4 regions of the Symbiopectobacterium purcellii genome follow, and region 1 is predicted to be linked to each of the others. Evidence: predicted binding sites of a transcription regulator. Region 1 holds the regulator's gene; each other region holds the start of a gene.
What was found. Region 1 encodes PurR, which represses purine synthesis genes. Its sites were predicted from a motif close to CANGCAAACGTTTGCNTG; they were not measured.

Region 1 (7,701 bases):
CATTGCCAGCAGATAACCGCTGGGTAAACCGAGTATCCAGTAGGAGACGAAGGTGATGTAGAAAATGGAACGCGTGTCTTTATAGCCACGTAATACGCCGTTGCCGATAGCCTGCACCGCGTCAGAGATCTGATAAATCGCGGCCAAAAGCATCAACTGCGCTGCCATAGCGACCACTTCCGGGTTTTTGTTATACAACAAAGCGATCTGTTCACGCAGCAGTGCCGTGAAAATGGCGGTACAACAGGCCAGCATCACGCCGGTCGCGATGCCGGTATAGGCCGCGACACGCGCATCTTCCACTGAGCCTTCTCCCAGCCGGTGACCAACACGGATCGTCGAGGCAATGCTGATAGACAACGGTAGCACAAACATCAGTGAACTGAAATTCAGTGCTATCTGGTGCCCGGCAACGTCAATCACACCGAGTGGCAGGATCAGCAGGGCGACGATGGCAAACAGCGACACTTCGAACAGCAGGGCGAGTGCAATGGGTAAACCGAGTGAAAACAGACGCCGCATGGCGGAGAAATCAATCTGCCAGCGCTGCCATTTGATGTCGCGCAGCCAGTGAGCACGCATACTGTAAAACGCCATCATCAGCATCATTATCCAGTAGGTAGAGGCAGTCGCGACGCCGCACCCCACGCCGCCCCCCAGTTCTGGCATGCCAAATTTGCCGTAGATAAAGATATAGTTCAGGGGAATATTGATCAGCACACCAATAAAACCAATCACCATGCCCGGCTTGGTTTTGGACAACCCTTCACACTGACAGCGCAGCACCTGATAGAACAGATAGCCCGGCACCCCCAGTAACATCACGTGCAGATAGCCGATGGCAACATTCGCCAGTTCCGGTGAGTCGGTGTGCATCATGGCAATAACGTGTTTGCCGTTATACAGCACCACCATGGTGATAACCGCAACGATCGCGGCCAAAATAAACGCCTGCTGAACCTGATGGGCGATGCGAGGGCGTCGACCAGAGCCGTTGAGCTGGGCCACCACTGGCGTGAGCGCCATCAATAAACCATGTCCAAACAGGATGACCGGCAACCACACGGAGGTGCCGACTGCAACCGCCGCCATATCGGTGGCGCTATAGGCACCCGCAATAATGGTGTCAACGACACCCATGGACGTTTGGGAAACCTGCGCAATAATGACAGGAACCGCGAGCGTTAACAGGCTCCGCGCCTCTGACAAATATTTCTGCACGCAAACACCTTCCTTGAATTGTTAAAACGAAAAACTGACGTCGATACCACCTCGCGTTCTGTTATACGACAGCTCGGCGAGGTAGCGCGTTACTTTTCCAGCAGGGGGTTGGGATGAATGAAAGTAAACAACCGCAAGCGAGATAACGAGCATAAATGGCTTTTGAAGCCATCCATCTGAGATGGAAAATCAATCGATGACAGAACGTTGTTCTAGTGTAGCGGCTTGGCATAAGTAAACCAACTTCTTCGTAAGATATTGTGTCACAAGAGAGGGTCTGTTGCCTTATCGGATTTGTCAGGTGCCAAAGGTGGGAATACGTTTGGATTTCCAGTCGTTATGAGGCAAACTGCAAAATGATTTGTCAGCCTTTATTTCCTCGCAGCGAGCCACCGTAGCGTAGGGGGAGAGGCTGGCACAGTAGCATTCAGCTATTTCACTGATTTATTATGAGGCAAGCGTATGTTTACCGGTATTGTTCAAGGCACCGCGCCGGTGGTGTCCATCGATGAAAAAACGAACTTCCGCACGCATGTGGTAAAACTTCCTCCCGAATTACTGACCGGCCTGGTGACAGGTGCCTCGATTGCCAATAACGGTTGTTGCCTGACAGTGACGGCGATTGATGGCGATCGGGTCAGTTTTGATTTAATGAAAGAGACGCTGCGCCTGACCAACCTGGGCGATATTACGCCGGGCGATCTGGTGAATATTGAGCGTGCCGCAAAATACGGCGATGAGATCGGCGGACATGTTATGTCCGGGCACATTATGTGCACGGCTGAAGTGGTTAAAATTCTCACCTCGGAAAATAACCACCAAATCTGGTTCCGACTGGCCGATGAATCGCAGATGAAATATGTGCTGCACAAAGGGTTTATCGGGATTGATGGTATCAGCCTTACGGTGGGCGAAGTGACACGCAGCCGTTTCTGCGTGCATTTGATTCCCGAAACGCTGCAACGCACCACACTCGGTCAGAAGCGATTGGGAAACCGGATCAATATTGAAATCGATCCACAAACTCAGGCGGTGATCGACACGGTTGAACGTGTGCTGGCACAGCGCCAGGCACAAGAGGCCGTAACGGCAAATGCCGCGCAGAGTGCCTGACGCCTGAGCTGAAAAGCGATAAAAAATGCCGTACACCCTTGGCTGTACGGCGTTATGCTGACTGAAATCAGCGCGCTACACGCACGCCGCCTTCAATCCCTTGGGGGCTAAACAACACCTGCCACAGTTGAATGTTCCGCGCGCGAAACGCCCCGGCACATGCATTCAGGTAGTAACGGAACATACGATTAAAACGCGGTGAGTAACGGTTCGCTAACTGTGGCCAATTGGCGATAAAACGATCGTGCCAGGCCATCAAGGTTTTATCGTAATCGGCCCCAAAATTATGCCAATCCTCCATCACCAGATAGGGTTCACTGCGTGCGGCAATGTGGCGTACGGAGGGCAGACAGCCGTTGGGGAAGATGTATTTGTTAATCCAGGGGTCAACCTGTGAATCGGTTTTGTTTGCCCCAATGGTATGCAGTAGAAACAACCCTTCGGGTTTGAGATTTTTGCTGACGACGCGAAAGTACGTATCGTAGTTTTTCGGTCCTACATGCTCAAACATGCCGACAGAAACGATGCGATCGAAATGTCGGTTAAGGTCGCGATAATCCTGCAATTCAATGGTGACATTGAGATCGCTACAGCGTGCCTGAGCCAATTTTTGCTGCTCACGCGAGATGGTCACGCCGTAAACCGATACGCCATAATGGCGTGCCGCATAAGCGGCAAGCCCGCCCCAGCCACAGCCAATATCCAACAGTGTCATGCCTGGCTGAAGCTGAAGCTTTTCGCAAATCATGCGCAGTTTGGCCTGTTGCGCCTGCTCAAGGGTTGTGGCCTCTTTCCAGTAGCCGCAGGAATATTGCATATGTGTATCGAGCATCAGGCTAAACAGATCGTTGCCCAGGTCGTAATGCTCCTCGCCGACGATCCAGGCCCGCTTGCGGGATTGCAGGTTAATCAAGCGTGCAGCGACAATATGGAAAATGTCTTTGAGGTGATGGGGGGCTTTTTTCTCAAGCCCTGCACGTAAGATACGCCGAAAAAAGCAGTCTAAACGCTCGCACTCCCACCAACCGTCCATATAGCTTTCCCCGAGCCCCAGTGAGCCTTCACGCAGAACGCGTTTGTAGAAATCGGGGTTACGTACCCGGATATCAAACGGGCGTGAACCATTGATTTTAATATCGGCGATAGCTAATAACGCGTGTACGATCCGGAACCAGGACGTGTTATGTTCTGCCAGTTCCTCTACATATGATGAACTCATAATTTCTCCCAACCTTGCCAGACAGCGCTGCAAGGAACAGCATAGATAGTCTCTCATCAACCCGAACGCTGCGGTTTGTACACAGCGTGTTCGAATCACGGGCAAGTTACCCGTTGTTCAAATTGTAAGCGGTTGCATTCGTGCGCAGCCGTTTATGCTTGCCCGTTGCACAGTGGCAGCGGGCATAACATCCATCGTCTACTCTCTGGATACCCAGAGGGAATGAAGTGTCAACGCCGGTACGTAGTAACACGTAGGGGCATATATCCTGATACGCAGTCGTGCGTTCGTTATAATAAGGATAAGTGTAGGGATATTGTCCGAATGAAAAACAGTGTATGACTGCTTCAATCAGAGGACAAGTCAAAATTGATTGATGCAGTCATGAAGAATTTACAAATCAACGTGCTATACCCGTCATACTTCACGTTGCAGGTGCGTTGTCTGCACTCATTATTCGGCCCATCCCTGGGCCTCACCGCTTACGAGGCCGCCGCACGCGGCGTTCAAATCTGCTCCGGGCAGGTTTGTCACCCGAATCACTTAACCGAGTAAGCTCATCGGGATTAATGAATCTCATCCCTGAGATTCACCCTTCGGGCCAGCGCTTGCGCTGTTCAAATCTGTTCCAGACGGAGTTGTCGCTCATTTGCCGCCTTCCTGTCACTCGAATTATTTAGGGTATATAAGAAAACCGTCTTGAGCATCAACTGCGGTAGTCGCGGGAAGGGCCGTCACCCACAGAGCGACGCTCGATAAGCGTTGGGTGAACCTCAATCATCTGTGTATCTTCGCGCTTGCTGGTGATGCGATCGAGCAGCATGGTAAAAGCCGATTGGCCCAAACGCTCTTTTGGCTGGTGGATCGTGGTTAAGGCTGGGGTGAAATAACGTGCATGGCGAACATTATCGTAGCCAATCACGGAAATATCTTGCGGTACGCGTAGCCCCAATTCATCAGCCGCGCAGATAGCGCCCATAGCCATGATGTCGCCGCCGCAGAAAATAGCGGTCGGGCGCTGTTTTTGCGCCAAAATCTGGTGCATGGCTTTGTAACCGGATTCCGGCTCGAAATCCCCCTGAACAATCCATTCATCGCGAACTGTGATATCCGCTTCCTGCAAGGCTTTGAGAAAACCCAGATAACGTCCGCTGCCCGTGTTGCGTTCCTGAATACCGGGAATGGCACCAATGTCGCGGTGGCCGCGCTCAATCAGATAGCGCCCAGCCAGATATCCCCCTTCGAAGGCGTTATCTATAATGGTGTCCGTAAAATCACTGTGTGCCTGACCCCAATCCATTACCACCATGGGAATGCTGCGGTAATCGGACAACATGCTCAATAGTTCAGGCGGGTATTCCGCACACATCACCAACAGGCCATCGACCCGTTTTTGCGCCAGCATGGAAAGATAAGCACGCTGTTTTTCCAGGTTATTATGCGAGTTACACAGAATCAGGGTGTAGCCTTTGGCATAACAACTGTTTTCAACCGCTTCGATAATTTCCGCAAAGTAGGGCGCTTCACTCGAAGTGGCGAGCAATCCGATGGATTTGGTGTGATTGACCTTTAAGCTCCGAGCCACTGCGCTCGGGGAGTAGTGTAATTCCTTGATGGCTTCCCGCACGGCCGTTTTGGTCTCTTCGGCGACGAAACGTGTTTTGTTGATGACGTGAGAGACGGTTGTTGTTGAAACGCCAGCACGCTTTGCCACATCTTTGATCGTTGCCATCTAAACATGACTCCTGAACCTACTTGTTACGGCAGTATATAGTTTGTTAATCGTTTGCTTTTGCGTAATGTTCTCTTTCCGATGGTATAAACAGGATATCAGAAGGAGACTGCCGACGTACTTTGTACCTAAAGGGGACGTGTTGATCCCATCGAAGATGACGTGTTCGGACACCGACGCAGCGCACGGTAAACTGCGAATTTTGGCTGATTTACCGCGAAAGTGAAAGGGTTAATTGATTTAATTAGTGCAGCCGGGATCGGAGATTTTCCCTATAAAATGTGTAACAATGATCTTTTAGCATCATTGTGCTGCGGTATTGGTGTGCAGGAAACAACGAAGCATCCGGTGCGGCGGCAACGTTTACGCGTTTCTGTGTTTCAAGGAGATAGAATGAATACTGATTTTAAAATGTCATTAATGACCACGGTTGGGGCGTTAGTCATGATCATGGTATTTAGCTTTGTTGCCGTGTTGAACTGATCGCGATTAAAATAAAGACCAGGCTGCATAGGCATCACCTGGTCTTTATTATCGATAACATGTCGATTTGGCGATCACCGAATCGTTTGTGGTGTCACCACGCGACGTGCACCAATGTAGTGTTCCTGCCAGTAGTCTTCACTCAACTTACTGATCTTGATATCGGCACCGGTTCGCGGTGACTGAATAAACTTACCATTGCCGAGATAAACGCCGACATGATCTGCGGTGCCGCGACCGTTGATGCGAAAGAACACCAGATCGCCAATCTCCAGTTCACCCTTATTGATGGGGGCTGCATCGCGCAAGTGATACATTTCATTGGCGGTGCGCGGGATAGGGATTTTCACCACATCCTTGTAGGCATAATAGACCAGGCCGCTACAGTCAAAACCGGTATAGGGGGAGTTGCCACCCCATTGATAAGGTTTACCGATCTGACTCATCAGCTTGTTCATTGCCGTCATTTTTGCATGCTGATAACGGCGCTTATGCGCTTCACTGAGTACTACCTCTTTGCCCGCTTTCTTGGTGCCTGGTTTTATTGCCGCCGTTTTCTTTTCAGTGGCATCAGCCCCTTTTTTGAGCCCCTTCACCAGTTTTGCGGGCGTTGCACTGTGGTAGCGGGATGACGCGGTTTTTGACGCGATACTCTTGATGTCGACGTCAGCAGAACTTTTTTTAGTGGTGGTCGTTTTGGTCGGTTTCGTGCTTTGCGCTATCTTGGTTTTTTTCTCAACGGCCTTTTTCTCAACGATCTTTTTTTCTGGCTGCGTTTTAGCTTTTTCCTGCGTTGTCTTCTTCTTCGGTGGTTCCGGTGGGGTTTGTGGCTTTTTAGCGGTTTTGGTGGTCTGGTTTTTTTTCAGGTGTTTGTCATCCGTGCTGGCGCTGGCTTTCTTTTCCGCATTGGTATGCGGAGCTGCCTGAGCAACATTAACAAACAGATGGCTGAAGAAAACAAAGATCAGAGTAATAAATACGCGCATGATAAAAGAGACCGAATACAATCCTTAACTCGCTCAATTCGAACAGTATTCACGAAAACGCCATGAGAAAAAAGCAGGAAATCACCTTTTCGCTTAACAGAATCATGAGAAAACGTTAATAATTGTTTTCCCGCTGTAAATATCATCATTTATTGCGGCATATTTCACCGAGGGGACTGAGGGGGAACGGTGGCAGGAAAAACCCTACAAAAAATGGCGTTTTTTTGTCATCACCGCTCTCGCTACAATGACGCAACGGTAAATGCGCTTTGCAATCACTTGGATGACAAAGCGCATACGCGACAATGGTGCGATAATACTCCGTTACATAATGATGCCGAGCGATCCCTCCGACAGGAATGGGGTAGCGTGATGGCTCGCAGAAACACCGTTTGAGGAAGCAAAAAGCATGACGACGACAACGATTGAAAAAATTCAGCGCCAGATTACAGAAAACCCGATTTTGTTGTACATGAAAGGTTCACCGAAGTTGCCGAGCTGCGGTTTTTCCGCCCAGGCTGTACAGGCACTGTCGGCGTGCGGTGAACGCTTCGCCTATGTGGACATTTTGCAAAACCCGGATATTCGTGCTGAGCTGCCGAAATATGCTAACTGGCCGACCTTTCCCCAACTGTGGGTTGACGGTGAGCTGGTTGGCGGATGCGACATCATCATTGAAATGTATCAACGTGGTGAATTGCAGCAACTGATCAAAGAAACCGCAGACAAATACCGTGAACCGCAGGATGGAGACAGCGCGCAGTAAATTGCGCCTGTTGGCGGGTATTCCGCCGGTATTTGAGGTTAAAGAGGGGACCCAGCACCGTGGTCCCCTTTTTTTGGGTATCAAATTTGTTGATGACCCCACTCGGAGAATTCAGACTGTTTGATCTTCCAGGGGCAGTGGCCAACCGCCCAGTCGCTTCCACCGATTCACCAGTTCGCAA
Region 2 (7,701 bases), 1.4 Mb from region 1:
AGGCGATAAGTCTGGTGCTGCCGGAGATTGCGCGCGCGGTGGATATGGCGGCTGCCAGAATGAAAGCGGGTGGGCGATTGATCTATCTCGGGGCGGGCACCAGTGGGCGCTTAGGGGTACTTGATGCGTCTGAATGTCCACCGACCTTTGGTGTGCCTCACGGACTGGTTATCGGGTTGATAGCCGGTGGGCCCGGTGCACTGTTGAAGGCTGTCGAAGGGGCAGAGGACGATCCTTCTCTCGGCGAGGCCGATCTGGCTGCGCTGTCGCTCACGCCACAGGACACCATAGTGGGGCTGGCGGCGTCGGGCCGCACGCCTTATGTGATTGGCGCGTTGAATTATGCTCGTCGTCAAGGCTGTGGCACGGTCGCTATCTCTTGCAACCCCTCATCCCCGATTGCAGCGCTGGCAGAGGTGGCGATTTCACCCGTGGTGGGGCCGGAGGCGTTGACCGGTTCGACGCGTCTGAAATCAGGTACGGCACAAAAGCTGGTGCTTAACATGCTCTCCACGGGCGTGATGGTTAAGCTGGGGAAGGTGTACCAAAACCTGATGGTTGATGTAAAAGCCACCAATGAAAAACTGGTAGACCGGGCCTGTCGCATCGTGATGGAAGCCACCGGGGCCGCACGTGACGAGGCACAGAGAGCGTTACAAGCAACCAGCTATGCGGCCAAACCCGCTATACTGATGATCCTCAGCGGTATCAGCGCAGCAGAGGCCGAGCAGCGGTTGGAAACGCACCACGGTTATCTACGCGATGCGCTGTTATCTTAGCAAGACGGAAATAGGCACCGTGTGTGCCCATGCTTTCCCTTAACGTGGCGATTACCTTGGCAAGAGGAAAACAGTTTGGGTGAACAATCACCGACACGTATCGTGTTTTTTGATTTGGACGGCACGCTGCATCGCCAGGACATGTTTGGCTGTTTTTTGCGCTACCTGTTAACGCGCCTGCCGTTGAATTTACTGCTGGTGATTCCGGTGCTACCGGTGGCAGGGCTGGTATTGCTGGCACGCGGCAGGGCCGCGCGCTGGCCAATGAGCGCTCTGCTTTGGGCCATCACCTTTGGTCGCCGTGAGGCGCATTTACGGGCGCTGGAGCAGGCGTTTGTGGTCCGTTTTCGTCGTTGGGTGACGCCATTTCCTGTGGTGGTGCAGCGCTTGACGGAGTATCTCGCCGCTTCCGATGCACAGGTGTGGCTGGTAACCGGCTCGCCGCAGCGTTTGGTCGAGCAGGTTTACCATGACGCCGCGTTTTTCCCCGGCGTCAAACTGATGGGCAGCCAGATGGTTCGCGGTTATGGCGGCTGGGTATTGCCGCTGCGCTGTCTGGGTCGTGAGAAGGTGGTGCAGATGGAAAAACAGCTCGGTGCGCCACTGCAATTGCACAGCGGCTACAGCGACAGCAAGCAAGATAATCCTCTGCTGTTTTTTTGCGAACACCGCTGGCGCGTAACGCGTGCAGGCACGCTGCAACAGTTAGAGTAACGGTGTCGGGGAGGCAATAAGCACTCTGCTTTTTCTTCACACCCTGTATAATGCGCGCGACCAAAAAAGCGCGATGAATACCCGGGAGGCACCATGAATGACACCCTTGATGGCCATCGGCCTGATGAATATTGGATGCGTCATGCCCTGACACTGGCCCAACGGGCGCAGGAGGAGGGGGAGGTGCCCGTCGGTGCGGTGCTGGTTCTGGATAATCAGGTGATTGGTGAGGGCTGGAATCGCCCCATCGGCCATCACGATCCGACGGCACACGCCGAAATCATGGCGTTGCGTCAGGGGGGGAAAGTCTTGCAGAACTACCGCTTAATCAATGCGACGCTCTATGTGACGCTTGAGCCTTGTGTCATGTGCGCTGGCGCTATGGTGCACAGCCGTATCGGTCGACTGGTGTATGGCGCCAACGATGAAAAAACCGGGGCAGCAGGGTCGTTGGTCGACATCCTGCGGCATCCCGGCATGAATCATCAGATATCGATCACATCTGGCGTATTGGCTGCCGAATGTGCCCACACCCTCAGCGATTTTTTCCGTATTCGCCGCGCGCAGCATAAAGCGCGACGTGCTCAGGAAAAGACTAACGGCGCAGCCTGACAGCTTATTTTCCGAGTTTTTCTGGCGGTACGGCAGGGTAAGCGCTCGCTAACAGTTCCTGCTGCTGGGTTTTATTGGCTTTTTCGGTCAGATACCCTTCCAGGCTTAGCATGTAGCGGCGGATATTTTCAACGTAGTTATAGGCTTCGTGGCCGCGTGCATAGCCGTACGTCGTCTGGGCATAATAGCGTTTCTGGCTGAGCATCGGCAGACGGACCTTCACATCCGCCCAGCTATCGGGATTACCCTTTTGTTTTTCCGTCAGTTTGCGCGCATCCAGCAGATGGGCATAGCCCATATTGTAAGAGGCCAGTGCAAACCAAATCTTCTCATCCTCGGGGATGCTTTCCGGCATTTTTTCCATCATGTGCGCCAGATAGCGTGCGCCACCGCTAATGCTCTGTTCCGGATCGAGCCTGTCGGTCACATTAAGGCTCTCTGCGGTGTTACGCGTCAGCATCATCAACCCGCGCACGCCAGTCGGCGAGGTCGCCAACGGGTTCCAGTGCGATTCTTGATAAGAGATGGCTGCCAGCAATTTCCAGTCAATGTCGCTGGCATATTTGGCAAACAGGGGTTGTAAGTCGGGCAAGGTGTTGTCGATGGCGCTCAGGAAGGTGCGGGTATCGACATAATCAAATTCGCCCACATGACCGAGGTATTTCTCTTCCAGGCGCGCCAGCGTACCGTCTTCCACGGTTTGACTGAAAAAATCCAACAAAGCGGCGTATAGACTGTCGTCCTGGGTGCGGCGCATATACCAGGTGACCGGCTCTTCATCGCTCAGATCGAACGCCACGGAAAGCTGCGGGTGAATGCGCTGCATCAAACCGATGGTGACGGAATCCGCCAGCGTGTAATCCAGCGCCCCCTGTGCCACCTGTTTGAGCAAATCCTGTGTGCTGAGGTCCGAGGCGGCTTCCCAGCTTAACGCCGGATATTTATTACTTTTCAAATCGCGCAACGTGGCGATATGGGCTGAGCCCGATGTGACCGCTAACCGACCGCTCAGTTTTTCCAGGTTTTTAGGGCGCGTGGCACCCATACGGTAAACCAGTTGTTGCGAAACGGAATAATACGTTGGTCCCGCGCGAAAGCGATCCAATCGCTCATGGTTGTAAATCAGGCCGGCAGCAAGCAGATCGGCATTGTCGTTGTCTAAATCATCGAACAAGGCGTCAAGATTTGGACGTGCCGACACCACCAGCTTCACGCCAAGGTAATCGGCGAACCGTTTAGCCAGTTCATAATCAAGTCCTGAGGGGGTTCCGTTACTGACGGTATAGGTTAGCGGCGAATTGAGCGTGCTGATACGCAGCTCGCCCCGAGAAAGGATCTGATTGAGCTGGGTATCCTGGCCGCTGTGCCAGGGGATGTTGGGCCAGAGCGCCAACATCAGCAGTAACGTAATAACCCCGATGAAAAAATAATTTAATGTTAAACGCTTCAAATAGTTATCTCTCGGTGGCCGTGTGGCCTTTCTGTCTGTAACGGCAGTTTTTTTGTCTACACTCTCCCAGAGTGGGGGCATTTTGCTTAACAAACCGCCAGTGTGCAACAGTTATCCATCAGGTTAAAGTTTGACCATGACAAAAATAAGATGTGCAACAAACTCTGCGCAAACGGTTTCGTCGGGCGTCACAATTCTCTATAATGACGCGCGTTTCCCCCCCCCTTGGCTGCGCGACAAAGTAGCGCCCACTGACGTACTGAAACTCAGTACATCGAAGACGAGAGATTTTTTAGATGATGGAAATACTGCGTGGTTCACCTGCCCTATCGGCCTTCCGTGTAAATAAGTTGCTGACGCGTTGCAAAGAGCACTTTTTGCCAATTAGTGACATCTATGCGGAGTACGTTCACTTTGCCGCCGTGCGTGCACCACTGAACAGCGATGAGCAGGTCAAACTGACACGACTGTTAAAATATGGCCCCTCTCTCGCGGAGCATGAGCCTAGTGGGCGCTTACTGTTGGTCACACCGCGCCCTGGCACCATTTCTCCCTGGTCTTCCAAAGCTACCGATATTGCGCGCAACTGCGGACTGGATAAAGTCATTCGCCTGGAGCGCGGATTGGCCTTCTATATTCATGCACCGACGCTGAGCGATGAACAGTGGCAGCAATTGGGCGCTCTGCTGCATGACCGTATGATGGAAACCGTGTTCACGGAAATGGCGCAGGCAGAACAGCTGTTTGCCCAGCATCAGCCTGCTCCGTTAAAACGGGTAGACGCTCTGCTCGAGGGGCGTAAGGCGTTGGAACAGGCCAACGTGCGTCTGGGATTGGCGCTGGCGGAAGATGAAATCGACTACCTGTTGGATGCCTTTACCCGTTTGGGGCGCAACCCGACCGACATTGAACTCTATATGTTTGCCCAGGCTAACTCTGAGCACTGCCGCCATAAAATTTTTAACGCCGACTGGGTGATTGATGGTGAAACGCAGCCCAAGTCGCTGTTCAAAATGATCAAGAACACCTTTGAGCACACGCCGGAACACGTGTTGTCTGCGTATAAAGATAACGCGGCAGTGATGGAAGGTTCCGAGGCAGGACGTTTCTTTGCCGATCCGCAAGGGCATTATGACTACCATCAGGAACCGACACATATTCTGATGAAAGTAGAAACCCACAACCACCCGACGGCCATTTCTCCCTGGCCGGGTGCGGCGACCGGTTCCGGCGGTGAAATTCGCGATGAAGGGGCAACGGGGCGCGGTGCCAAACCCAAAGCGGGTCTGGTCGGGTTCTCGGTCTCCAACCTGCGTATTCCTCACTTCGAACAGCCGTGGGAAGAAGATTTCGGTAAGCCGGATCGTATCGTCAGCGCGTTGGACATCATGCTTGATGGCCCGTTGGGCGGTGCGGCCTTTAACAACGAATTCGGTCGCCCTGCGCTGACCGGTTACTTCCGCACTTATGAAGAGCAGGTTGACAGCCATAACGGCAGCGAACTGCGTGGTTATCACAAGCCAGTGATGCTGGCGGGCGGTATTGGTAACATCCGTGCCGATCACGTGAAAAAAGGTGAGATCACGGTAGGCGCCAAGCTGATTGTGCTGGGTGGTCCCTCCATGAACATCGGCCTGGGCGGCGGTGCAGCCTCCTCTATGGCCTCCGGCCAATCGGATGCCGATTTGGATTTCGCCTCTGTGCAGCGCGATAACCCGGAAATGGAACGCCGTTGTCAGGAAGTGATCGATCGCTGCTGGCAACTGGGTGAAGAGAACCCGATTCTGTTTATCCACGACGTGGGCGCGGGCGGTTTGTCTAACGCCATGCCGGAACTGGTGAGTGATGGTGGACGCGGTGGACGCTTTGAGCTGCGCGATATTCTCAACGATGAACCGGGTATGAGCCCGCTGGAAGTGTGGTGTAACGAATCGCAAGAGCGCTATGTGCTGGCGGTTGCGCCGGAAAAACTGGCGCTGTTTGATGCGCTGTGCCACCGTGAGCGCGCGCCTTATGCAGTCATTGGTGAAGCGACGGAAGAGCAACATTTAACCCTGAACGATCGCCACTTCAATAATCAGCCGATCGATCTGCCGCTCGACGTGCTGCTGGGCAAAACGCCGAAAATGCTGCGCGATGTTAAACGTCTGGCGAGCGTAGGCACCTTGCTGAACCGCGAGGGGATCTTCCTGGCCGAAGCAGTAGAGCGCGTGATGCACCTGCCGGTCGTGGCAGAGAAAACCTTCCTGATCACTATTGGTGACCGTTCTGTGACCGGTATGGTGGCACGCGATCAGATGGTCGGACCGTGGCAAATTCCGGTAGCAAACTGTGCTGTCACCACCGCAAGCCTCGACAGCTACCACGGTGAAGCGATGTCGATTGGCGAACGTGCGCCTGTGGCGTTGCGTAACTTTGGTGCCTCCGCCCGTCTGGCGGTGGGGGAAGCGTTAACCAACATTGCCGCGACCCAGATTGGCGCGTTAACGCGCGTGAAACTCTCCGCAAACTGGATGTCAGCAGCAGGGCACCCCGGTGAAGATGCTGGACTTTATGAAGCGGTAAAAGCCATCGGCGAAGAACTCTGCCCTGCGTTGGGGTTGACCATTCCGGTGGGTAAAGACTCTATGTCGATGAAAACCCGCTGGCAAGACGGCGATCAGGAGCGCAGCGTCACCTCTCCGCTTTCACTGGTGATCACCGCATTCGCCCGCGTGGAAGATGTGCGTAAAACCGTCACGCCGCAGTTGCGCGCCGATCGGGACAATGTGCTGCTGCTTATCGATCTGGGTGCCGGGCACCATACGCTGGGTGCGACAGCGCTGGCACAGGTCTACCGTCAGTTAGGCCGCCATACAGCCGATGTGCGCAACCCGCAACAGTTGGCTGGCTTCTTTAACGCTATCCAAACGCTGGTGGCGGATGATGCGTTGCTGGCCTATCACGACCGTTCTGACGGTGGTCTGGTAGTGACGCTGGCCGAAATGGCGTTTACCGGTCACTGTGGCATCGAGGTTGATATCGCGGCATTGGGTAACGATCCGCTGGCCTCACTGTTTACCGAAGAGCTGGGTGCAGTGATTCAAGTGTCCACCGATCGTCTGGCGCACGTTGAACAGGTACTGGCCGAGCACGGTTTGGCCGACATTGTTCACCGTTTGGGCCATGCCGCTCAGGGTAACCGCTTTGTTATCACGCATGGCAACGATGTGGTGTATCAGGAGAGTCGCACCACGCTGCGCACCTGGTGGGCGGAAACCACCTGGCAGATGCAGCGCCTGCGTGACAACCCGCACTGTGCCGATCAGGAACATGCTGCTAAACAGGATGAGAGCGATCCGGGCTTGAATGTCTCACTGACATTCGATCCTGCGCAGGATATTGCTGCACCTTTTATTGCCAAAGGGGTTCGTCCTAAAGTGGCGGTGTTGCGTGAACAGGGCGTGAACTCTCACGTTGAAATGGCAGCCGCGTTCCATCGTGCCGGTTTTGACGCCATCGATGTGCACATGAGTGATTTATTGGCAGGCCGTCGCAATCTGCAAGACATCCAGGCGCTGGTCGCTTGCGGTGGCTTCTCTTACGGCGATGTACTGGGCGCAGGCGAGGGTTGGGCGAAATCCATTCTGTTCAATCCGCGGGTGCGCGATGAATTTGCTGCCTTCTTCCAACGTCCGCAAACGCTGGCGCTCGGCGTGTGTAACGGTTGCCAGATGATGTCCAATCTGCGCGAACTGATCCCAGGTGCAGATCACTGGCCGCGCTTTGTGCGCAACCTGTCTGATCGCTTTGAAGCGCGCTTCAGTCTGGTTGAAGTCACTAAAAGCCCATCATTGTTTATGAATGACATGGTGGGATCTCGCATGCCAATCGCGGTTTCTCACGGTGAAGGGCACGTTGAAGTGCGTGATGCCGCCCATTTATCGGCGCTTGAACATGAGCATCTGGTCGCACTGCGCTTCGTGAACAACTTTGGGCAGGTAACCGAGAACTATCCGGCAAACCCGAACGGTTCTCCGAACGGGATCACGGCAGTCACCAGTGCCAGTGGCCGCGCTACAGTGATGATGCCACACCCGGAGCGTGTTTTCCGTACCGTGAGCAACTCCTGGCACCCGGAAACCTGGGGTGAAGACAGCCCATGGA
Region 3 (7,701 bases), 1.2 Mb from region 1:
CTCCAGGCTGTGTTCCAAATCACTCTCGCCGACGACGCGACGCCGCAGATTACCAATGACACGCGCACTGACTTCACGCACCACCTGCTCATCGATATTTTCTTCTCGATCCGCCGCCAGACGCTCTTCCATTTTCTGCAAGCTGCGGATCGCTACTTCAGCAATCGCCATGCGCGCCATCCGCTCTTCTTTCTTATAGAGCGATTTGTCCACCACCGTCACCCCGCGCAGCAGTAACGGCAGCGTCAACACCCCGCACAACAAGGAAAACAGGATGACGCCGGTGGCAATAAACACCAGTTGATAGCGGGAAGGAAACGCGGTGCCATCGTTTAATAACAGCGGAATGGACAGCACACCGGCCAAGGTAATCGCTCCGCGCACCCCGGCAAATGAAGCGATCCAGATTTCACGCGTGGTGTACTGAGCGAACAGCATCGGGCGTTTCTTTTGAAACAGACGGCTGTAATATTTCATAAACCACAGCCAGCAGAAACGCAGCAGCAGCAGCGCGCCGTAAATAATGGCGATATCGGTAAACAGCATCCAGGTTTCAACGGTGGGATCCAGCTCCGCCTGCGTCACCGACGTTTCCAAAATGTCAGGCAATTGCAGCCCCAGCATAATAAACACCATGCCGTTAAACACGAACTCCAGCATCGACCAAACGCTGTTGGCGCGTAATCGCATCGCCAGCGGGGCGTTACTGATCACGTTAGAGTGGCTGATGGTCATCCCTGCAGCCACCGACGCCAAAATGCCCGACACGCCAATGTGTTCCGCAATCAGATAGGAGGCGAACGGCAACAGCATCAGCAGCACAATCTGTGTGGCCGCATCATCACCGCTCCAACGGTTAATGATGCGCAATGATTTACTGTAAAGCCAGGTGACACCTACACCAGCCAGCAAGCCGCCAACCGCGACCTGAACAAACTCCAGCGTCGCGCCGGACACGGTAAACACCATGGTGCCCATCGCCACCGCGACGGCAAATTTAAGCGATACCAGACCCGAAGCATCGTTCATCAACGCTTCGCCCTGCAAGATACTCATCAGTTTTTTCGGAATACGATCTTCGCCCACAATCCCTGACAGCGCTACCGCATCCGTCGGCGATAGCACCGCTGCCAGCGCAAAAGCCGCCACCAGCGGCATCCCTGGGATCATCCAGTAAATCAGGTAACCCACCCCGGCGACAGTGATTAACACCAGCACCAGCGCCAGCCCAATCACCTCACGGCTGTGTTTGATAAATTCGCGCGTTGGCGTTTTCCAGCCATCGGCAAACAGCAGCGGCGGGATGAACAGCACCATAAACAGTTCAGGATTGAAATCGACATGCAAACCAAACTGGGGCCAGGCCAAAATAGCCCCGAGGACGATTTGCATTAAGGGCAGCGGAACTTGGAAGGGTAAAATACGTGTAACAACCCCTGATAGTGATACCACCAGGGTTAAAATCAGAATGGTAAAAAAGATTTCCATGCTTTCCTTAGGAGATTTCCAATAATGACCTAACTGCGTGCTGAGCTGCCCTTTGTACGTTATGAGATAGTGCCCCATTATTTTTACATGAAAATATCGCTCAGCGGGGCAAAATTTCAGGGTAAAACGCATATTTTTTGCATGATTACCCTGCAAATAATTGCATCAAAAAATCACCGAGACGAGACACTTCAGGGAAAACATGGGAGGAAGAGGAAAAACGATGCGTACGTTATGGAGAAAACACTTTATGACCACAAGCGCGAGCGAAACCGCAGGCATAAGAAAGGGGAGCCAAGCTCCCCTTAATGACTCACGCACACAATAATCAGAGCGCCCAACCACCGGCGTAAAACACCACCAGCGCGATAGCGATAATCACGGTGCCAATATTCAGTTTGCGCCATTCACCTGAGAAAATACGCCCCAGTACCAGTGCGCCAAAGCCCAGCATAATCCCGGTGACAATATTGCAGGTCAGCACGATAAACACCGCACACACCAGACCCGACATGGCATCAACGATGTCATCAAAATTCAGCTTGGCAACATTGCTCAGCATCAGCAGGCCCACATACATCAATGCTGGCGCAGTAGCGTATCCCGGTACCAGATAAGACAGCGGGGAGAGGAACAGCAGGCACAGGAACAACACGCCGACCACTGTCGCCGTCAACCCTGTTTTACCCCCTGCCGCCGTACCAGCAGCAGATTCAATGTAGACCGCCGCCGGAGACGTCCCGACCAGGCTGGACAACATGCTGCTCACGGAATCCGCCGTCAGTGCTTTCCCACCGTTAACGATTTGCCCGTCCTTATCCAGCAGGTTCGCCTGCCCAGCAACCGCGCGGATGGTACCGGTGGCATCAAACACCGCCGTCATCACCAGCGCCAGCACGCTTGGCAGCACCGCCAGTTGCAGCGCCCCCATGATATCCAGGCTAAACATCAGCGAGTGACCGTTTTCATCGGTCAGGCTTGGCAAGCTGAACCAGCCCTGGAATTTCACGTTCGGATCAAAAATCAGGCCGATAATGGAAATCGCCACAATCACCAATAGGATGCCGCCAGGCACGCGACGTTTTTCCAGACCGATGGTAGCCGCCAGCCCCAGTAAAGACATGATCACCGGGAACGACGTGAAGTTACCCAGAGCAACAGGCAGCCCATCGATCGGGTTTTTGATCACCAGACCCACGCCGTTGGCAGCGATGATCAACAAGAACAGGCCAATACCGATGCCGGTACCCTGCACCACGCCCAACGGCAGGTTGCGCAGGATCCAGGAACGGATGCCGGTCACCGAGATCACGGTAAACAACAACCCCATCAGGAAAATCGCCCCTAACGCTACCGGAACGCTGATTTGTTGCCCCAGCACCAGGCTAAACGCAGTAAATGCGGTAAGCGAAATAGCACAGCCGATTGCCATAGGCACATTGGCCCACAGTCCCATCAGCAAAGAACCCAGCCCTGCAACCAGACAGGTTGCCACAAACACCGGCGTGTGCGGAAAACCCGCCTTGCTCAGCATGCCAGGCACAACAATGACCGAATACACCATCGCCAAAAACGTGGTTAACCCGGCCAGCACTTCCTGTCTTACATTACTGCCGCGCTGTGTGATGTGAAAAAAAGCATCAAGTGAGCTTTGCGGACGCGCCGCATTGCCAGCCTGACGAGAGCTATTTGACATGGTGATATCCCCTGAGATGTCATTATTTGTAAAAGTAAAACAGGAGGGTGCATATGGCCTTGCCTGCCATGACGATCTCCCATCGCTGCACGCACCCACAACAACGGCGCTTCCGCACCGCAGCGCAAATCTCTGACGCCTCCGAACACATTTCACACCGCGCCGGGGCACGCAAACGATTAGCTTGCGAGGCGCATCACAGGTGTATCTGGCAGGTCGGAGGAGAAACGGGGGATTATCCTGCTTCTGGGCCGTGTATTTCAACTGATAATCCAGACAATTTATCTATCACTCGGCAAAACAGAACGGCGTTTCATGCACAGAAAACCTTGGAACCATTTTTTTGTGATTAGCTTCACAAAAAAGTTGACCAACGCTGCCAACCGGCGTATCTTTAAAAACGTGAAGAACATCACATAAAAATGAACAATCACTCGGAGAGAGACAAATGAAACTGATCAAAAAAATCGTTGCCATGTTCGAAAACGTTAGCGTTAACTTCAACATGTTCACCAACCACTAAGATTCAAGAAAGCGTAGGAATAAGAAGATGAGTATTGTCCGTAATATCAATAAAGTAATAAAAGCGTTGGGCAAAACCTATCGCGGTCTGGCTCCCTACGCTATCTTCCGTTAATCGTTAAGATTATCAGAATAATTGGTTACATCAACAGTAGCCAGTGCAGAAAAAGCAGGTATTTAATATATCTGCTTTTTTTATATTTTATTTTCGTATCCTTTTCCTGGTTATAGATTCCGGTGGTGTGCTGTTAACAGGCTCATTGATAAAGTCGGTAACGCTGCCTCTAGTCACGAACACCTCTCGCTGTTCACCTTTTACGTTAATTCCCTGTGCCACAGATATCAGGCTTTCGTCCAAAAAACCAAAGTCAATTGTCAATAACCTTTTTTTATTTATCGTAGGTTCCGTTGTAAGTATCTTTGGGAAATCGCTAATAATAACCTCTAGAATCCCTCCATTTCCTTTAAGATAATCCTTCACAAAATTTATCTTTTCTTCTTCAGTTTTTAGTATGGGTATTGTATCAGGGTTTATATTTCGCATCGTTCTATCCAGTAAACGAACCGGTTCTTGATCTCCCCCCCTACTCGCGAAGATATAATCATATGCATGAACATATTTATTATTCCATGGAGTGAATGTCAAACTATGTTTATTGTGTTCATACATATTAGTCTGAAATCGCCAAATATGATTATTATCGTTACATTTAATAACCTCCTTCCATTGTATATCTGGTGGTTCGACAAAATCTCCAAATTTTATTGGCAGATATTCCATTCTAATTAAAAAATCAATTTTAGAACCTGTAAATTTAGCCGTTTTATAGTTCTGACTCAGTGCATTAAAATGAATAAATTGCCAATGATCATTTAATGAAATTATCTTTCTATTTGTCCAACCATTACTTGAGTGCAACGCCAATTCTTCTTTGACCTCCTGTGGATTAAGTTTAATCCCACCTACCTCACGCTCGACGCGAGTTAATTCAATTTGGTTTTCTGAAAAAGTAAAATAAAGACGCCCATTTTTTTTGAAGGTCATATAAAACACACCTCCTTGCTCATTAACTTTTATGTGCTGATTATCAATTCTTAAATACAAATGACCGCCATTATCAACTTGAAGACCATGAGAATTGGAGACTGATAATTGTGTTAACTCATCACTATTAATGAAATCATAACTACTAAGAAAATATGTCACAGCACTCTTCAACTCACTCGAAACATAAATAGACGTTGATGGTTCAAAAATCCACTTTCTTTTATAGAAATCGACTCGATAGGACGAAGCCTTGTCATTGATATCATAAATTCTACAAGAAATTTTATTACCATGTACGAACGTTGCCTTAATCGGCACTAGCTTCCCATTCATTTCGACTGCATGGTAAAAAGATGATGTTAATTTATTCTCTGAACGAATACGATATATCACCCAATCACTTGAAAATGTCAGTTTATCTACACAATCAGCCATGGTTGTGATACCAATATCCAGCCTGTTTATAATTGCGTCCTCACTACTTGTAAACTGATGGACATAGGTGGAATCCATATCATCCACGCGCCCAGAAGATCCTGATTCATCATAAGAAAGATCGCCACTAATATTCAGACGACTACACATTGTCCCCAAATTATTACCCCGTCGAACTCTCGACTTACACATATTATAAAAAGGGTCATCATTGACATCTTTTTTTTCTTCAAGTTTCTCGTGCATACTCCAGACTTCTGTATCCTCATCATAGCTTATTCTGTAAGTGGCATTATCTCTTGTTGCATATAAATTGTTGTTTTTCATAGAAAGTCGCCACAACTTATTATTTACATTGATATAAAAGTCACCATCCTTTAATAAGATAAATTTAGGAATAATTTTATTTTTTCTTCCCGAGGAATGAACTGATTTACTGGTGGATATTGAAGCAATGCCACGAGCGTAAGACAATATGCTGTCATTTATTTTTTCAAAGTTATAAATAGATACTTCCTTGTTGTCAAGGTCATCCAATATCAATTTTATCGTTGGCACAATTATTTCCCGAGTTAAATATATTGGAGATAACTCAGGAAAAATCACCATTAAAAAATTAACACATTCATCAATAGTCATCGAGAATTTTTTTACTTTTACAATATCAGTGGGTGTTGGGCAGACACCATACCTTTTAACAAAAAAAAGCACCTGAGCTTCCACTATTAACTCAGTAATAGGTAATGATAATGTATCAAGTACTTTATTAAAAAAGTCCAAAAAAGTAAAATTTGTTATTGCTATAATGCATTCATAATTATCATTAACCGTTTTTTCCGTTTTCACATAATCAAGTGGCATCACCGTTGTCGTTTTAATAGCAACGGCTGCATCAGCCCCGGGAAAAACTAATGGATCGTAGTACCTCAATGCATGGGATATTTTTTCAACACTCATCCTTATAAAATTATCAAAGCATTCCCTTGTCTGTACTAATGACATAGTACAAGAATAATCTTGCATTCGATGATGATGTAAATCTTTTAAAAGAGATGAATCATCTGAACTAACAACCCCAAGGTAAATATTATTTACCCGGCGAAAATCAGTGACATTATCGGTAACAGTAACCGCTTTCATATTTCTTTTTACGCAGCTACCATTGGTATCAGCATGGAAATCTAACTGACGGTCATTTCGCAATACATAGGTATCTGATATAAAACCTAGTAAAGCCAGAATAGTCAAAAAACCAAACTGCTGTGGAACTTTCCCCGATTGACTTGAAGCAATTCTATTTAATTGTTTTTGGATGCTTTTATCAGTAACATTCTCTTTTACCCGTGAGTCATAATCTCCATTTACGCGCCTAAAATCCTGTGCGCTTATAGGCATATTTTATTCTCCCTTTCATAAGTCAGTGATAAAATTAGTAACAGAAAAACCCTATACAAAATGGCAACGCGAATCTCATACAACAACTGAAAGCGATTAATGTAACCTATTTTTCGAACCTTTTATTTGGTTTTAATCCTGCTATCAGTTTGTTAGATACAACAGAGTCAGTTGAGAAGGCAAAAAAATATCTATGATGTGGTGTACGTTATCCCGACAAGTTCAAAATTGAAAGCGACGGAAAAGGTTGTTGACTACGCCATTTCGTTTATGCGCAGTGACTCGTTCAGATATCACCACTCATAGTCTCAATGTGCAAATAAAGAAGTAAGGCTAACATTCTTCATCTATCAATAGGCTCAGACTGAACTCAGAGGGTGCCAAGAGGAATTTAAGCGTGTTATGCGTGAACGATATATATAATAAAATCGTGGTTATCTTATAAAACTGTCCGACCGAAATACGTCTTTATCTGTGACAACGGTCATGACTTTGCGGTTCGTTTGCTTTGCTATGTATGGATATTCATCTTATGTAGAAGGATTTCAAACTGGATGCATTGCTAATAACGCTGTGAAGACGTAATTCACAACACGGATGCTGATAAGCTCGTCCCCTCGTCGGACAATATACAAGTTACAAGGGTTGGAAGATAGGATTAACAGAAGTGGCAACTGTCATTCTAGCGCCGTTTCCGAAAATTTTTACTAACATCTAAATGTGAATGGATAAAGGAAAGGCTCTACAGAACCAGGAGAAATCCCGAAGTAATATTTTTGACGACACTGAAATGCTTTATTTCAGCAGACGTCGGCATGGCTCAAGCAATCGAGTGTCGCCGAATGAGTCTTAACTGCCGAGTGATCAATGCCTCAAACTTTTCTAGACTATATCTTGTACAATCAAAACCCGAGTCAGGGGATGCTATGACCTATCTCACACGGTGCTATTACGATAAGAATGACAAGAAATTACACCTGAAAATGTTTGTTTTGTTTGAACCCGATCGACTCTTGCGCTATGACGAGGTCGAGGTTTCCTCTTCACGTGACGGCCAACAAACCAACAATACGCCCACCATAATGGCGAACACGCCGATGCACGCCAACCAGGAAAA
Region 4 (7,701 bases), 1.2 Mb from region 1:
CCCGCTGCATCACGCGAAACGCCGATAATGCGCCCCGGCATGGCACGTTTATATTCATCCTTGCAGGCGAAGAAAGCCGCATGCGGACCACCGTAGCCCATCGGCACGCCAAAACGCTGGGCGGAGCCAAACACAATATCAGCGCCCTGTTTGCCCGGTGCCGCCAGCAGTACCAGAGCCATGATATCAGCGGCGACACTGACGATGATCTTGCGCGCATTCAGTTGCGCGATCAGTTCGCGGTAATCATGCACTTCACCGTAGGTATTCACCTGCTGCAACAGCACGCCAAACACACCTTCCGTTTCCAACGCGGCGGCGACATCGCCGACCACCACTTCAAAACCAAAGGTCTCGGCACGGGTGCGCACCACATCCAGCGTTTGCGGATGCACATGCTCCGCCACGAAGAAGCGGTTAGCCTGTTTCAGCTTGCTGACGCGTTTGGCCATTGCCATCGCTTCCGCTGCTGCCGTCGCTTCATCCAGCAGAGAGGCAGAGGCCAGCTCCAGCCCGGTCAAGTCTTGCGTCATCTGTTGAAAATTCAGCAAGGCTTCTAACCGCCCTTGCGAAACTTCAGGCTGATAAGGCGTATAGGCAGTGTACCAGCCGGGATTTTCCAGCAGATTACGCAAGATAACCGGTGGCATATGCACAGCGGTGTACCCCATGCCGATATAGCTTTTGTAGCGCTGATTGCGCCCGGCAATCGACTTAAGCTCCGCCAACGCCTGATGCTCGGGCAGCGCATTGCCTACCGCTGGCGGATTGGGCAACTGGATATCTGCCGGCACAATCTGTCGAATCAACGCCGACAAGGAATCTGCGCCGAGCGTTTCCAGCATGTGAGCCTGCTGCGCGGGCGTAGGGCCGATATGACGTTCCACGAAAGCGGCGTCATGTTCGAGTTGGCTGAGAGTCTGAGTCATTAGGGGTATTTCCTGCTTCAAGCAATTGTTATACCCGTCATACTTCACGTTGCAGGTACGTTGGCGGCGTTCGTTATTCGGCCCATCCCTGGACCTCACCTCTAACGAGGCCGCCGCACGCGGCGTTCAAATCTGTTCCAGACAGATTTGTCACTCCCTTGCCGCCTTCCTGCAACTCGAATTATTTAGGGTATAGAACGTTCATGGCAAACAACAAGTGCGAACGCGGTTGACGGCGCTCACTGCCTTACATTCTGACAAATCGATTTACCCCGTGATGCGCGATAAAACCGTCACGGGGTGACAAGGTTATTCGTCTTCTTCTAACAGCGCCTGATAAGCCGTGGCATCCAACAGATCGTTCAGTTCGTTTTCATCAGACGCTTTGATACTAAACAACCAACCGTCGGCATAAGGCGCGCTGTTGACCAGCTCCGGTTGCCCTTCCAGCGCATCGTTTACTGCCAGGATCTCACCGCTCAAAGGCGCATAGATATCTGAGGCGGCCTTGACCGACTCCGCGACAGCGCAGTCGTCGCCCATCGCAACCTGCGTGCCAACGTCAGGCAAATCGACAAAAACCATGTCCCCTAACAGTTCCTGGGCATGTTCGGTGATACCGACACGATAGACACCCTCGCCTTCGGCCTGGACCCACTCATGGGATGAGGTGTATTTCAACGCGGTTGGGATTGTGCTGCTCATTGCCTGCTCTCCTTAAAAATCGCTTCGTCGTATCGAATCGCGCGATACCCGCCTTCGTGCAACACGAAGGTGCTGCGGCATATATCGCGCTAACGTTAATCAATAATCATGGTCAGATCGGGGACCGCGTCAAACCAGTGCCTTTCCGCCACGAATAAATACCGGTTTGGTTACCTCTACGGGCACTTCGCGCTGGCGAATTTGCACCACCGCCGTGTCACCAATACCTTGCGGCACGCGGGCCAGTGCAATACTGAAACCCAGCGTGGGAGAAAAGGTACCGCTGGTTATCATGCCTTCTTGTACCGTGCCACTCGCATCGGTAAAGCGCACAGGCATTTCATGGCGCAGCACCCCTTTTTCACGCAGCACCAGTCCGACCAACTGCTCAGTGCCTTCGCGGCGTTGATGGGTCAGCGCGTTCCGACCAATAAAATCCCTGTCTTCCGGCTGCCAGGCGATGGTCCAGCCCATATTGGCAGCAAGCGGTGAAACGCCTTCGTCCATGTCCTGTCCATACAGGTTCATGCCCGCTTCAAGGCGCAACGTATCGCGCGCCCCGAGGCCACATGGTTGCACACCGGCCGCCAGCAGTTGTTGCCAGAACGTCACTGCCTGCTCTGCGGGCAGGGCGATTTCATAGCCCGGCTCACCGGTATACCCAGTGGTAGCAATGAAGTAGCCGCCGGTTTGCACGCCGAAAAAGGGTTTCATGCCCGTCGTTGCCGCGCGTTGTTCCGCACTGAGTAACGCCTGCACTTTCTCCTGCGCCAATGGCCCTTGCACAGCAATCAGCGCCAGTTCGTCGCGTTCCTGCCACACCACGTTGAACGCGTTGGCATGTTCGGCGATCCAGGCCAGATCTTTCTCCCGCGTGGCGGAGTTCACCACCAGACGGAAATGCGTTTCCGTCAAAAAGTAGACGATGAGATCGTCAATGACGCCCCCCGAGGCGTTTAGCATCCCGGTATAAAGCGCCTTACCCGGTTGCGTAAGTTTGGCAACGTCATTCGCCAGCAGATAACGCAGGAATTCGCGCACGCGTGCGCCCTGTAAATCCACAATGGTCATGTGCGACACATCGAACATGCCCGCATGACGCCTCACGCTGTGATGTTCATCCAACTGTGAGCCGTAGTGCAGCGGCATCATCCAACCGTGAAAGTCGACCATCTTCGCGCCATCGGCGACATGCTGCTGATACAACGGAGTTTGCTGTGTCATTTTTTCCCGAACCTCTCCTTGCGAACGGCGCGAATCACGCCACGCAAACGCTTTCTTTGCGTTGAACTTACCACCTCTTCCACAGGGCTACCACACCCTTTGTCATAAGTTAAACTATATATCAGCCGTAGAAGACAAAAAGAGTGCCAGAGCACAAGGCAACGAAACGCGCCAAATTAAAGTCATTAATTAGGATAAAACACCAATAACTTAGGATTAAAACAAAAATAGTGACACAAATATTCACATCACTAGAGAATGATCGCCGCAACGATATTTACAATGGATTAGTTTTTGTAATGCAAAAAAATGGCTGAAATTAGATTATTTCAACCAAAGGCCACGATCGCGTCGTGGTGGCAAAAACGCTAAAGATGACGGCGATCACACCCACCTTGCGCTCACTGCCATCGCCTCACCGCCGATGGCAACGAGGGGAAGGCAATTTATCTGTCACATATCCATACTGATTAAAAGGGTAATATCGATTTATCAGCGATCCATCACGGTCTTTCCGGTATTGATGGCATAGAAGCTAACGCTATGAGGATTAACATTTCGCGCCTTGAGGGCGTTTCCCGCCCCGCTCGCTAGCGCTACCCGACCCTTTTCAGCACCCATTTGAAATCAAAATGTTATGGAGAATATGACGATGACCCAAAGAATGATCCTTAACGAAACCTCGTATTTTGGTGCGGGGGCGGTTAACCATATCGTGGAAGAGATAACCCGGCGTGGTTTCCACAAAGCACTGGTGGTTACCGACAAAGACCTGGTGAAATACGGTGTGGTAAGTAACGTCATCTCACTGCTCGATCAGGCGGGCCTGCCCTACGACGTATACGATGACGTGGTGCCTAACCCCACTATCCGTGTGGTGACCGCAGGCATTGAGCGCTACAAGGCCGCGCAGGCCGATTACCTGATCGCCATTGGTGGCGGTTCGCCGCAGGATACCTGTAAAGCGATTGGCATCATCATTAACAACCCGGAATATGCCGATGTACGCAGTCTGGAAGGCGTTGCGCCTACACGTCGCCCCAGCGTACCGATCTTCGCGATCCCGACCACCGCAGGCACCGCTGCTGAGGTCACGATTAACTACGTGATCACTGATGAAGAAAAACGACGCAAGTTTGTCTGCGTCGATCCGCATGACATCCCTATCGTCTCATTTATCGACGCCAACATGATGGCCAGCATGCCCGCCTCACTCAAGGCGGCAACCGGCCTGGATGCCTTGACGCACGCGATTGAAGGCTTTACCACCAAAGGCGCGTGGGAACTGACCGACATGCTGCATCTGAAGGCCATCGAAATCATCAGCCGTTCGCTGCGCGATTCCGTGGCGGGCCATGCCGCCGGCGTGGAAGCCATGGCGTTGGGGCAGTACGTCGCTGGCATGGGCTTCTCCAACGTGGGCCTGGGACTGGTTCACGGTATGGCACACCCGCTGGGCGCGTTCTATGACACCCCGCACGGCGTGGCAAACGCCATCCTGCTGCCTCATATCATGGCGTTCAATGCGGATTATACCGGTGACAAATTCCGGCAAATCGCGGTAGCAATGGGCGTCGCGGACGCACAACAGATGCCGATCGCGCAAGCGCGGGAAGCGGCCATTGCCGCCGTGAAGCAACTTTCTCAGGATGTGGATATCCCAGCACGTCTGCGCCAGGTGGGCATGAAGGAAGAGGATATTCCGGCGTTGGCGCAGGCCGCCTTTGACGATGTTTGCACTGGCGGCAACCCGCGTGATGTGACACTGGAGCACATCACGGCGCTATATCAGTCAATTTACTGATTCCCCCCTCACAGATTTCCCTTCACTATTTCTACTCCCCCGGCATCGCTTGCCGGGGTTTACGCCTGTCTGTAAATGATATAAATTCACATATGATATTGGTTATCATTATCAGTCATGAGTTTCATCATCCATAGAGGAACGCAGCCATGCTAACCGCAATGATTACCGCATGCGGATTATGGGGTGCCAGTTGGTGTCTGGGTAAACGCCTGAGCAGTGCCTGGGGTATTCTGCTACCCGCCGCACTGATGCCGTTGCTTGCACTGCTCGATCTTCAACTCAACAGTTGGAAGCTGATCGTGGCAATTGCGCTGCTGGCGACCGCTGTCATGCTGTTCCATCCCCGCTTGCGCCATTATCTGCTGCTGCCTTCCTGCATTGCACTGGCGGGTGGATTGAGCGCGTTAGTGGTCGCATTCAGAACGACGTGGCCGTAACGGGCAATATGTCCCGTAGTACCAGAAAAATGTTTGATCGATACGAATAAATAAAAAAGAAGGGAAAAACATTAAGAAATGGTGCGAAGAGAGGGACTTGAACCCTCACGTCCGAAGGACACTAACACCTGAAGCTAGCGCGTCTACCAATTCCGCCACCTTCGCAACGCCGTCACACGATCTGCATCGTGCCACCACGGGGGCGAATTCTAGAGATTTTCTCAACAACGTCAATGATTATTTCCGCTTGGGCGCTGGGTTTGCTGCAAAAATCGTCATATTGACCTTATAACGGACGCGCGAAGCACTCCCGCAACCAATCGATAAACACGCTGACGCGCGGTGCCAGGAAATGCCCGGCAGGGTACATGATATATAACGGCATATCCGGTGGCGGCATCTCAGGCAGAACCTCCACCAGTTCACCGCTTTCCAACCAGTGCCGCACACCATAACGCGGAGACTGGATCAGCCCCAATCCGGCACGACACGCCGCCACATAGACATCCGCCCCGCTGACATCGATCTGGCTGTTTAGGGTACGCTGCTCGCACACCCCCTGCGACATAAAATCCAGCGGATAGTGGCGGGTGGTGCGCTGAGAGAAATAGCCCACTGCTTGATGTGTGGCTAAATCATCCAGCGTTTTAGGTATACCATAGCGCTCAATGTACTCTGCCGACGCGCAGGTTACCTGCTCCAACGCGGGAAGATGGCGCGCAATTAACGACTCATCTTCCACCTGCCAGGCGCGCAGTACACAGTCTACCCCCTCACGCAGCACATCAATCGATGCATCATTGGCGCTCAGGCACAGCGTAATCTCTGGGTAGCGCTGATAAAACTGCGGCAGCGCGGGAATCACAATCTCACGCGCCAGCGAGTGTGGCATATCGACGCGAATACGCCCGGAAGGGCGCAATTTCTGGCGTGAGAACAGCGTATCCGTTTCGTCTATCTCTGCCAGCAATCGCAGGCAGCGCTGGTAGTAAATCTGTCCTTCAGCCGTCACCTGTACCTGACGCGTAGTGCGTAACAACAACCGGACGCCAAGACGCGCTTCGAGCCGCTTGATCGTATGGCTGACGGTGGCACGCGGTAAATTCAGTTTTTCAGCTGCCCGACTGAAATTACCCAGTTCGATAATCCGCACAAAGGTGCGCATCGCCTGAATATTATCCATCCACACCCCAATTGTTGGTGATTTTCGAACAGTGTTGCACATTATCCGCCATTTATCTTTATTACATGAACAATCACACTGTTTCCATCTTACGAGCGAGGGAGAATACACAATGCAACAACGTCAACTTGGCAAAACGGGACCGCTGGTTTCCAGCATCGGGCTTGGCTGCATGGGCATGAGCGACTTTTATTCGACCGCGCAGGATGAAAAAGAGGCGATCGCCACGCTGCACCGCGCACTGGAACTGGGCGTTACGCTACTGGATACCGCCGATATGTATGGCCCACACACCAATGAAGCGTTGGTCGGGCGCGCCATCAAAGGCAAACGCCAGCAGGTGGTGCTCGCCACCAAGTTTGGGATCATGCGCGATCCGAGCAACCCGCATGCACGCGGTGTCTGTGGTCGTCCGGATTATGTACGCCAGGCAGTCGAAGGCAGCCTGAAACGCCTCGGTGTCGATGAGATTGATCTTTACTACCAGCACCGCGTCGATCCGAGCGTACCGATTGAAGAGACCGTCGGCGCATTGAGCGATTTGGTGACCGCTGGCAAGATCCGCTACATCGGATTAAGTGAAGCGCCGGTTGCATTGCTGGAACTCGCACACCGCGAACACCCAATTACCGCGCTGCAAACGGAGTATTCTCTCTGGACGCGCGATGTGGAAGCGGAGATCCTCCCGGCGTGCCGCCGGTTGGGGATTGGCTTTGTCCCCTATAGCCCGCTCGGGCGTGGCTTTTTAAGCGGTACGTTACGCAGCCCGGAGGATTTGGCTCCGGATGATTTCCGCCGTACCAATCCGCGCTTTATGGGGGATAACTTCGCCAAAAACCTGGCACTGGTTGAGCAAGTAGAACAACTGGCGCAGGCAAAAGGCGTCCCCCCTTCGCAGTTGGCGCTGGCATGGGTATTGGCGCAGGGTGACGATATCGTGCCAATTCCGGGCACCAAACGTCGTCGCTATCTGGAGGAGAATATCGCCGCACTGGATGTTCAACTGGCACCAGAGGAAGTGGCAGCGATTGAAGCCATCTTCCCCTTCGCCGCCGCCGCAGGCGAACGTTACGGCACGGAGAGCATGGCCACCATTAATAGTCTCCGCTAACCGCGCGTGACACGCAATACCAGTAGCAGCATTACGGGCCTCGGTGTATCACCAAGGCCCGTACACGGTTAGCGAGCAGTCGATTTGGCATGCTTGCTGGCACGCGTTAATGTGGCCTGATACACCTTAAAGCGCCCGGTTTGCGCCAGCACTTCATGGTTACCAAAAGTGGCATCCAGCAATGCCGGATAAGGCAGGAAGGCGTTAGCGACAATGCGTAACTGCCCGCCGATATTCAGGTGCTTGGGCGCTTCACGAATCAGACGATCGGCCGCACTCAGGCTGGTTTGCAAGCCATCGTGAAA

Region 2: the regulator PurR is predicted to act here: its motif matches at 3,721-3,738, upstream of purL (phosphoribosylformylglycinamidine synthase).
Region 3: the regulator PurR is predicted to act here: its motif matches at 3,353-3,370, upstream of K6K13_RS03675 (NCS2 family permease).
Region 4: the regulator PurR is predicted to act here: its motif matches at 2,899-2,916, upstream of gcvT (glycine cleavage system aminomethyltransferase GcvT).

What each region holds. Positions count from the first base shown of each region.
Region 1 covers NZ_CP081864.1:1,911,108-1,918,808, forward strand. The annotation lists gene K6K13_RS08950 (MATE family efflux transporter) at 1-1,221, opposite strand, end outside; gene K6K13_RS08955 (riboflavin synthase subunit alpha) at 1,684-2,334, shown strand; gene cfa (cyclopropane fatty acyl phospholipid synthase) at 2,402-3,553, opposite strand; gene purR (HTH-type transcriptional repressor PurR) at 4,260-5,285, opposite strand; gene cydH (cytochrome bd-I oxidase subunit CydH) at 5,508-5,768, shown strand; gene K6K13_RS08975 (C40 family peptidase) at 5,843-6,754, opposite strand; gene K6K13_RS08980 (Grx4 family monothiol glutaredoxin) at 7,164-7,520, shown strand; gene rnt (ribonuclease T) at 7,632-7,701, opposite strand, start outside.
Region 2 covers NZ_CP081864.1:3,289,966-3,297,666, reverse strand. The annotation lists gene murQ (N-acetylmuramic acid 6-phosphate etherase) at 1-779, shown strand, start outside; gene yfhb (phosphatidylglycerophosphatase C) at 855-1,493, shown strand; gene tadA (tRNA adenosine(34) deaminase TadA) at 1,587-2,105, shown strand; gene mltF (membrane-bound lytic murein transglycosylase MltF) at 2,110-3,636, opposite strand; gene purL (phosphoribosylformylglycinamidine synthase) at 3,855-7,701, shown strand, end outside.
Region 3 covers NZ_CP081864.1:751,254-758,954, reverse strand. The annotation lists gene K6K13_RS03680 (Na+/H+ antiporter) at 1-1,488, opposite strand, end outside; gene K6K13_RS03675 (NCS2 family permease) at 1,817-3,184, opposite strand; gene K6K13_RS03670 (hypothetical protein) at 3,909-6,584, opposite strand; gene arnF (4-amino-4-deoxy-L-arabinose-phosphoundecaprenol flippase subunit ArnF) at 7,603-7,701, opposite strand, start outside.
Region 4 covers NZ_CP081864.1:712,198-719,898, reverse strand. The annotation lists gene gcvP (aminomethyl-transferring glycine dehydrogenase) at 1-929, opposite strand, end outside; gene gcvH (glycine cleavage system protein GcvH) at 1,239-1,634, opposite strand; gene gcvT (glycine cleavage system aminomethyltransferase GcvT) at 1,764-2,858, opposite strand; gene fucO (lactaldehyde reductase) at 3,511-4,662, shown strand; gene K6K13_RS03505 (DUF1435 family protein) at 4,812-5,102, shown strand; tRNA gene K6K13_RS03500 (tRNA-Leu) at 5,182-5,267, opposite strand; gene K6K13_RS03495 (LysR family transcriptional regulator) at 5,389-6,285, opposite strand; gene K6K13_RS03490 (aldo/keto reductase) at 6,398-7,396, shown strand; gene rsmC (16S rRNA (guanine(1207)-N(2))-methyltransferase RsmC) at 7,465-7,701, opposite strand, start outside.